Linked DNA regions of Thalassoglobus sp. JC818. The protein of the gene in region 2 interacts with the protein of the main gene of each other region in a pairwise test. Links are inferred from orthologs where the notes say so. Each region holds a gene or a part of one and is shown on either strand. Other genes may lie near its edges.

The links. The genes of interacting proteins can lie anywhere in the genome.
Region 1: the proteins of rpe (region 2) and eno interact in binary tests that used the Escherichia coli proteins (3 or more experiments, as listed by UniProt). The link is inferred for Thalassoglobus sp. JC818 from one-to-one orthologs.

What each region holds. Positions count from the first base shown.
Region 1 is NZ_JBFEFI010000005.1:484,453-488,551, forward strand. What follows is about bases 1-2,885. They hold eno (phosphopyruvate hydratase), read right to left. Parts: upstream 2,137-2,885; coding sequence 865-2,136; downstream 1-864. Other genes in these bases: AB1L42_RS15925 (HisA/HisF-related TIM barrel protein), read right to left, coding at 1-601; AB1L42_RS15935 (hypothetical protein), read left to right, coding at 2,496-2,885. Outside these bases: more of AB1L42_RS15935, read left to right, coding at 2,886-3,689; AB1L42_RS15940 (alanine racemase), read right to left, coding at 3,799-4,099. UniProt on the Escherichia coli protein: Catalyzes the reversible conversion of 2-phosphoglycerate (2-PG) into phosphoenolpyruvate (PEP). It is essential for the degradation of carbohydrates via glycolysis.
Region 2 is NZ_JBFEFI010000007.1:151,789-157,030, reverse strand. Bases 985-3,798 are described here. They hold rpe (ribulose-phosphate 3-epimerase), read right to left. Parts: upstream 2,828-3,798; coding sequence 2,141-2,827; downstream 985-2,140. Other genes in these bases: gap (type I glyceraldehyde-3-phosphate dehydrogenase), read right to left, coding at 3,315-3,798; AB1L42_RS18560 (histidine phosphatase family protein), read right to left, coding at 1,543-2,127; accD (acetyl-CoA carboxylase, carboxyltransferase subunit beta), read right to left, coding at 985-1,361. Also shown: AB1L42_RS18570 (serine/threonine-protein kinase), read right to left, coding at 1-426; more of accD, read right to left, coding at 537-984; more of gap, read right to left, coding at 3,799-4,334; rpmI (50S ribosomal protein L35), read left to right, coding at 4,693-4,896. UniProt on the Escherichia coli protein: Catalyzes the reversible epimerization of D-ribulose 5-phosphate to D-xylulose 5-phosphate.

The DNA of each region.
Region 1 (4,099 bases), on a different replicon or contig from region 2:
CCGTCCAGATTTTCGCCTGTGGGTTCCTTTCCAAGATCGATTGGCAAACCCCAAGAGTTTGAAGACCTCCATTCATGCCGACAGCGGCGAGGTCGAGGACAATGTATTTGGTTAGACCGAAGCCTGAAACACGGTCAACAATTTCGAGCGTCGTATTGTTCTCACCGAGAACGCCCATCGGATCGCTGTTCATGAGATCGAGACTGAACCTGAGAGAAGTTGTCGGGATCACCTCGAGGAGTTGTTCAAGAGCCTTCCAGTCGGCGAGGGTTTCAAGAGGAACAATGATCTCTTCGACAGCGAATTGCCTCAGTCGTTCAGCAGTCTGAAGTGAAACGCTTCCGCAGTCGACTGAGATTTGAAACCCGGATTCAACGAGTTCACCAATCGTCTCAAAATCGGGCTGCGCTTCAGCAATCGCATCGAGGTCGGCAACATAAACTCTTGTCAGCCCAAAACGTTCACGAAACGCACGAGCTGTCGCAAGCGGTTCAGAGCCCTCAACCAGACAACTCTGATTCGGTTTGTATTCATCCCGTCGCCCGGCGATTCCGCGAACCACCTGACCGCCCATTAAGTCGAGAACAGGAACGATCTGCATTGAAGCACTCGGGGAATTGTCAGAAAACTCTCGGGCTTTTTACAGGCACGGCTGTACCGTCAAGGTGCCTCAGCGAAACGATGACATCAGCCTCATCATTCAGTCACTCGCTGACGCGTCCACAAGATGAAAAAAGCCCCAGTCGTGTCGATCCACAACCGGGGCAATTTCAACTTGAAGTCTCATTGTCTCCAAATCATCTTCATCGTTCAGTCTGCAGCGAATCGCATTGGCGAATGCCACTGACTTCGAATGAAGAATGTTTAGGAAATGGTTCCGCCGTAGATCGCGTTGCTATCGAGGAGTTCTTCGATTCGCAGCAACTGGTTATACTTGCAGATTCGGTCGGTTCGGCTAGCTGATCCGGTTTTGATCTGCCCTGTTCCGAGAGCGACTGCAAGGTCGGCGATGGTTGTGTCTTCAGTTTCACCGGAGCGGTGACTCATGACAGCGGTGTAACCGTTCTTGTAGGCGAGGTCGACAGCCTGCATGGTTTCGGTCAACGTTCCGATCTGGTTGACTTTCACCAGGATGCTGTTGCCAATCCCTTCTTTGATTCCGCGAGCGAGTCGTTCTGAGTTGGTCACGAAGAGGTCATCACCAACCAGCTGGCATTTGTCGCCAATGCTGTCTGTCAGAATCTTCCAGCCTTCCCAATCGTCTTCGAAGAGGCCGTCTTCGATCGAGCAGATTGGATACTTGTCGACCCAACTGGAAAGAAGTTCGACCATGCCGGCGGAGTCGAGTTCACGACCTTCGACGGTGTAGAGTTTCTTCTTCTCGTCGTAGCACTCGGACGCAGCACAGTCCAATGCGATTTTGACCTGTTCCCCGGGCTTGTACCCTGCTTTCTCAATTGCTGTCAAAACGACTTCGATGGCCTCGTCGCTGTTCGGAAGATCAGGAGCGAATCCACCTTCATCTCCGACAGCGGTGCTCATTCCTTTGTCGTGCAACACTTTCTTCAAGCTGTGAAAAACTTCGGTTCCGCAGCGAAGTGCGTCGCTGAAGGAATCGAACCCGAGTGGCATCACCATGAATTCTTGAAGATCGATTCCGTTGTTCGCGTGGGCTCCACCATTGATGATGTTCATCATGGGAGCAGGCAGGCGGCAAGCACCAGCACCACCAAGGTAGCGGAACAGTGGAAGTCCGCAGGAATTGGCAGCCGCGTGAGCTGTCGCCATGGAACAAGCGAGAATCGCGTTGGCCCCGAGTCGAGCTTTGTTTGGTGTTCCGTCGGCGGCGATCATGGCTTGATCAATCGCTGCCTGATCGAATGCGTCGAGACCGGTCAGCAGGTCGTCCAGCTCTTCGTTGACGTTCTCAACAGCTTTGATGACCCCTTTTCCGAGGTAGACATCTTTGTCACCATCGCGAAGTTCACACGCTTCGTGTGCTCCTGTGCTCGCTCCACTGGGAACAGCAGCTCGACCGACGGCTCCGTCGTCCAGCGTGACCTCAACTTCAACTGTCGGGTTTCCACGACTATCGAGGATTTGTCGTCCATGGACTGCAAGAACGGGAATACTCATGGGGACACCTTTCAACGCTAAGCTTTTCTGAATAAGCACTTGTATCAATAATCGAGCCCCAAACGCAGGCAGCGCAGCGTACAGTTGGTGACACGAGTGCGTGTTGTATCAAACAGACGCGTCGATCTCCATCGTGTCGATTGCCATTCCCCGCTCCGCGAATTCCGCTCGAAAAGCGTCTTTTCCCACATTACCTAAGTTTCATAACCGGAATCATTCTCAAATTTCGCACGAACGGGTGACCAGTACAGCCCAAACATTCGTGTTGAGACGCAGAGATGCCGATGAAGAAATCAGCGGGACGGTGCCAGACACCGATACCTACTGAATTCCTATGCAGCGACGAGGGGGGAACTGCAATGTTTAAGAAGACATTCTTGGCAATCCTGACCGCAACTGGAGTGCTGTCATTCTGCCAGATCAGTCACGCTCAAATGTTCTTCGAAGCGGACTGGGTCTTTATGGATCGCGACAACGATGGAGACGGAAACATCGTCGCTGGACCAGAATCACTCGGTCTTGGAAATAGCGACTACGACTTCTCATCCGGTTACCGACTCATTCTCGGTGGTCAACTGGGATGTGTCGACATCGACTCTTCATGGACTCAACTGGATACCTGGGAATCCAGCGACTCCGGAACTTTCAACGGCGACGTCCTCTTCGACGACACTGCCGGAGGCGGATTCTTCCCTGCTGGTGGCAACTCGCTGAACCGAGCATTGGGTCTCAGTCAGGCCGCCACTCTGGTCGGAGCCGAAATCGACGAAACAGAGTTTCTGAGAGCCACGGATCCGATGGATGCAGGCTATTCACCACGTTGGACATCGTTCTCGGAATCGAACTACTCCGACTTCGAATTGAATATCGGAACCAACCGTGAGTGTCGACGCTGGCGTGCATCCGTGGGTTACCGTCACATTGAACTCGACGAGATGAGCGGAGTGACCTTGGGCGGTTTCTTCGACGCAGTCGATGCTGCTGATGGAACACCTGTTGGCGGACAGCCGAACGATCAGCTTGCTGGTTCATCGCTGGCTGCCGTTGGCTTCGATCCAATCGTGGCGGGTTCACTCGACGGATTCGCAACACCAGCCGGACCTGATTCGATTCTCTATCAAGTACGCGGAGATGCTTCGAACGAACTGGATGGTGCTCAGGCAACATTCGCAGGTCGACTCTTCGACGGCGACTGGGTCACGATCGAAGGCTACGGCAAAGCTGGTATCTTCCACAACAACATGCATGGTAGCGTCGGTGAAACCGTCGTCGCCACCGGAAACGGAAACGCCGCTTACCGTCGTCGACTCTCTGACAGTGAAATCGGGGCTGCCTTCGCTGGAAACCTTGGCTTCACCGCGACTGTCTCTCTGACCGACTACATCAACCTGGTGACCGGTTACGAAGCACTCTTCCTGTCAGGTGTCGCTCTGGGACCAGATCAGATCAACGGTCTCTCGACAAACTTGCTCGGAAATCGCCGCTACAGTGTCGAGAACGATGGATCAGTCATTGCTCACGGTGGTCGTCTCGGACTCGAGATCCTCTGGTAAGCACTGCTTAGAAGCCGTCGCTGCAATCAAGTCGTACTCCCGAAGACTCGCGTGAACAATAGACTCAGCAAGTTCATGCGAGTTCGGGACGACCTTCTCAGAAAGCTGTCTACTGAATCTTTCCTCGACCAACGATTGGCAGGATTCGCTCAACTGAATTGTCCCGCAACCCGTAGAATCGGTCGTAGAGCAGAGTCGTCAAGTCGCTGTAACCGGGGACGACAACTACCTTGTCCCCAATGATCAGATTTCTGGACTCTGGGCCAAGCTCAACCACCGTATGTTCCGCACTGAAGGAGTTGATCGATGCGTCGGTCAACTCCTTTCCGTTTGCCAACTTCGAAATTCGCGGCGGATAGATCTCGGAGTGCATGGACTTACGGCCAATGTCCAGCACCGCTTGCATCAGG
Region 2 (5,242 bases):
ATGGAGGTAACTCATCGCTTCGCCGAGCTGAATCGCGTACCAGATACAGTTCTCGCGCATCCGCTCGTTCTGCACCTCCACCAAGTAGCTGAGACTGACCCCTTCGATGAATTCCATGACGAGGTATTCTTCGTCGTCGGTCGTGATCCCGTGAAGAAGCGTTTTCACGATGTTGGGATGATTGAGAAGAATCGCGATCTGCCCTTCGGTCGGTCGGGCCATCCCTTGAAATCGCTGATTGAGTCGAGCGAGCTTTGCCTTGTCCAACACTTTGACAGCGACCAGACTTTGACTCGCTGGATCGGTCGCCTTCCAGACTTTCGACATACTTCCCTGACCAACCCGATTGTGGAGCTGGTAGGCTTTCTGAACGTTGACCTTGTGAACTTTCTCCTTCTTGTTGAAGAGCCGCTTGAGAAAACTCATAGCATTCCGATCATCATAGGAAATGGTTTGATCTGATTCTTCGGACGACAAATCTCAGCGATCGATGACCCCGCCTCAGAAGTCACAGGGAAGTTCCTCGCTCGCTCATCTCAAGTACAATAGTCCACAACTCGAACGATCTCGCTGCGCAGTTCTGATCTCGGAACAATCGTGTCGACAAATCCATGCTTCAGCAGAAACTCACTCGTCTGAAAGCCTTCAGGAAGCTCCGAACTGACTGTGGCTTTCACCACACGTGGTCCAGCAAAGCCGATCAACGCTTCCGGTTCTGCGATCACAACATCGCCGAGCGAAGCGAAACTGGCCGCCACGCCCCCCATGGTCGGATCGGTCAAGACGGAGATGTAGAGTCCTCCAGCATCATGAAACCGCCCGAGCGCAGCTGACACTTTTCCCATTTGCATGAGAGAGAGAATCCCCTCGTGCATTCGCGCGCCTCCGCCTGATCCACTGACAATGATCAGGGGAAGCTTCTGACGAGTCGCTTCTTCAGTGGCGCGAGTCAGTTTTTCACCGACAACCGATCCCATGCTGCCCATGATGAACGCGGAATCTGTCAGGCCGAAAACGACAGGTCGACCACGCATGTAGCCTTTGCCGACGACGCATGCTTCGTCGAGTCCGGTCTTCTTTTGCTCAGCGACGAGGCGAGATTTGTAAGGTTTCTGATCGTGGAAATTGAGTGGATCGACCGAACGAAGCTCGGTGTACCATTCTTCGAAGCTGTCATCGTCGAAGAGCTGCTGAATCCGAACTCGCGCCGGAACGTAGAAGTGGTGCGAGCACTCCGGGCACATGCGCAGATTCTTTTCGACTTGCTTGCGAAAGATCGTCGCAGAACATTTTGGGCAGCGAAGCCACAGTCCCTCGGGAACACCACGTTTTCGGCGAGGGGTGGCGGATTCATCATTCATAGACGGCGTCGCTGGGCGTGCGATTTCGGGGCCAGTACTCATATGCAGAACATCTCACTGTCGTCATCAAGCAAGTGATCGAAGAGAACACTGGATTGAGAGCGAAGGGAATGCGGATCGATTTATTCGGTCGAATGACAAGACGTGCATATCTTGTGGAAATCGCTCTTGCTTGTCGAGCCTACTTCGCCGAAGTGTTATGGCTCACAGCAGTTGGAGAATCAATTCTCTGGCAGCATGCAGATGGGCGCTGCTTTCCGAAAGAGTCCGTGAGGTCGGGGGATTCGCCTCGGATTTGACATTCGATGAGCGAAGCAAGCGGCTCAGATGCAACGATTGCGATCACGCCACCCTTTTTCACAGGCTTGCGCAGGGCTTCCTGAATTCGCTCGCAAGCATACTCTCCTGCCTCGCCTTGAGGTGGGCAGACCGAGCCGGGTGCTTCTCGCCACTGCTTGAAGACACGAGGCTGCTTCGCACGAATTTCCTCGAGACAGAGGCCCTGCCACAGCCCGAGGTCAACGTTGCTCAACTGATCGAGAACTTTCAGCGGGATATCAAGTTGCCGACTGATACGTCGTGCCGTCGACAATGCTGGTTCGTTGGGTCCGCAGTAAATCCGGTCAATCCCTGCCACCTGAACCTGATCAATCAGCGCGTCGACCTGACTGATTCCACGTTCAGTAAGAGGCAAATTCAAAGTACCCTGAAGCCGATCCTGGACATCGTAGTCCGTTTCGCCCGGCCGAATCAGGAAGATAGCCATGTTCATCCTTTAATTAAGTGGAAGGCGAGAACGACCGAGCAATCTCAGTCATCTCGCGAATCGCATCTGCATAGCTCGACTGATCAAAAATTGAACTGCCAGCCACGTAGACATCGACTTGGTGCGGAGCGACCAATGGAATGGTTTGAGGACCAATCCCTCCATCGATTGAAACAATCGCGGTCTCTCCAAAAACTTCTCGCACTTCTGCGACACGTTCGACGGACGCGGGAATGAAGGACTGCCCGCCGAAACCTGGTTCGACACTCATGACAAGGACAATGTCGACCAACCCCTTCAACGACGAAATTGCAGAGACTGGGGTCTTGGGATTGAGCGATATCCCGGCCAGTCGTCCTGCTTCGCGAATCCGATTCAAGATTTCTCTTGGGTCCGGAACCGCTTCAATATGTACTGTGATCCAGTCGCACCCAGCTTTCAGGTATTCATCGAGGTATTTTTCCGGATCGGAAATCATGAGATGAGCATCGAGAACCAATTCTGTGCGATCTCGAAATCGCTCGATCACCATCGGTCCGTAGGACAAATTGGGAACGAAATGACCGTCCATGACGTCCAAGTGAAAAAGTCTCGCTCCGGCATCCTCGAGCCGGGAGATTTCACTCTCCAGATTCCCGAAATCGCATTTCAACATTGATGGAGCAACGACCGGGAACTTTGTTTTCAATTGGCGCGTCATAGAGAGCAAATTCCTGCTACGGTTTGATTCAATGGAATTCTCTACATCGATTGGCGGATCGTCTAGTCAAATCGCACCAGCGACCGAATCGGATGGCTGAACTCCGGGAATCCCAGAGCAGTGTGTTATTCCGAGTACGCTTCAGGATCGTTTTGTTCGAAAAACTGCCGATTGACTCGCCCCGACAGGATGGTCCAAACTGATTCGAGCGTTTTCAATGATTTTCCTGCCCGCGAAAAGCGACTTCGCTCGTCAATTCCCTGACCCTCGCGAGATAGATCATTAGGGCGACGTCTCGAATTTCTCTTTGAAAGCAAATTTCTCTCTGAGGAACTGCTGGAGGCCTGTCAAAACATCGCTTCTGGTGGATGTGTGGCCTTGAAAACCGCAGAAATCCCAAATCTTCCCACATCTTCAAAAACACCATCAGCCGTGACTAAAGGTTTTCGTCACGGCTGATGGCTCAAAAACTCATCTCATCGACAACTTACATTGACGCAAGTTTCGCGATGAGGTCAGCGGTGCGGCTTGAGTATCCGAACTCATTGTCGTACCAGCTGAGGATTTTGACGAGGTTTCCACCAATCACCTGTGTCCAGCTTGCATCGAAGATGCTGCTGTGAGGATTTCCGATCACGTCCGAAGAGACAATTGGATCTTCGGTGTACTCGAGAATGCCTTTCAACGGGCCAGCTGCTGCTTCTTTGACAGCTGCGTTGACTTCTTCCGGAGTGGTGTCTTTTCCAAGAACAGCCACGAGATCGGTGACACTTCCGGTCGGAACTGGAACTCGCAGTGAGATTCCGGTCAGCTTGCCGTTCAATTCTGGCAACACTTGACCGACAGCTTTCGCTGCACCAGTCGAAGTTGGGATAATGTTGATCGCTGCTGCACGGGCACGACGGATGTCGCTGTGAATCTGATCTGAAACACGTTGATCATTGGTATAGGCGTGACAGGTTGTCATCAAGCCTTTTTCCAGTCCGAATTTTTCATTCAGGACCATCGCGACAGGTGCAAGACAGTTAGTTGTACAGCTGGCGTTCGAAACAGTCTTGTGCTCAGCATTGATCTGGCTGTCGTTGACACCCATGACGCAAGTGAAGTCAGGAGCATCTTTCGCAGGTGCGGAGATGACAACTTTCTTGGCCCCTGCTTCGAGGTGGCTGTCGTAGCCTGGTTTTCCGTCTTTTGCACGGGAAGTGAAGATTCCGGTTGACTCCAGAGCAACCTGAACGCCCATTTCTCCCCAAGGCAGGTCAGCAGGATTTCGTTCTGCGATGACTTTGACTTTTTGACCGTTGACGATCAGAGTGTCGCCTTCGACGTCAACTGTTCCGGGGAAACGACCTTGAACACTGTCGTACTTCAGAAGCATTGCCAACATCTTGGGATCGCTCAGATCGTTGATCCCAACAACTTCGAATTCGTCAGAGCGTGCCATCATCGCACGAAGAGAGATACGCCCGATTCGACCAAACCCGTTAATTCCTACTTTCACTGCCACGTTTTTGACTCCAATACAAAGTTCAGTTTCGAACGCTCTCTTTCACATGAAAGATCTGCGGGACCGTCCGGGTCCAGGATCTTTTCCCTTCCCACGTCGTTGGGTGGAATTGTAACTCCCTCCGAACGCCCCCTCAACTTACTCGATGCCATCTGTCAACCCGATATCAAGAATGAGAAGCGAGGCAACGTATCAACTTACACCTGCGCGACTTGCGTCTTGATCACCGGCTCTTCTCCACTCGAATTGACAGCCCCCAGAAACTTCTCGAAAAATGTTCTCGAGTTGACTGGAATTCTGAACATGTTTTCATCTAAACTCTTCGTTTCGATTTTTGCGAAAACGTCACGGTGAGATTATGCCTAAAGCGAAGACACACAAAGGGATTGCCAAACGGTTCAAAGTAACCGGGTCGGGCAAAAAGGCGAAGCATCGCAGCGCAAATCGCGGTCACATTCTCGGTAAGAAATCGGGAAAGCGAAAGCGACACCTGCGTAACGGGGGAATTGTGGACGGCGCGAACGCCCGCATGATTGTCGAAGCAGTGCGACCCAGCCTGTAATACTGTCATTGACGTGTTCCGACACGTCTTCATTGATTCCCAAATTGGCCGTGCCCGCAGCAACCTTGGCTTTCAAGACGCTGCAACAGTTTCAATTTGAGTCGATCTTCACTCAGGTGATTCTCACTTCTTGATATTCTCTCAGCTGACACGACATGGAGTTTGTGCAGCGACGAGCAAGCAAGCGATGCAGCCACGTGAAGGGCTCTGTTGATCCAGACCCAGCGAATTTCCGAACAGTCGCAATGCCAGCGATTGGATCGATCACCTCGCGAGAGCCTGTTTTCAGGTACGGCTTCCAAAAATTGTTTCAACCATCACTTCAAAGAGGACCTGTTTCAGCAGA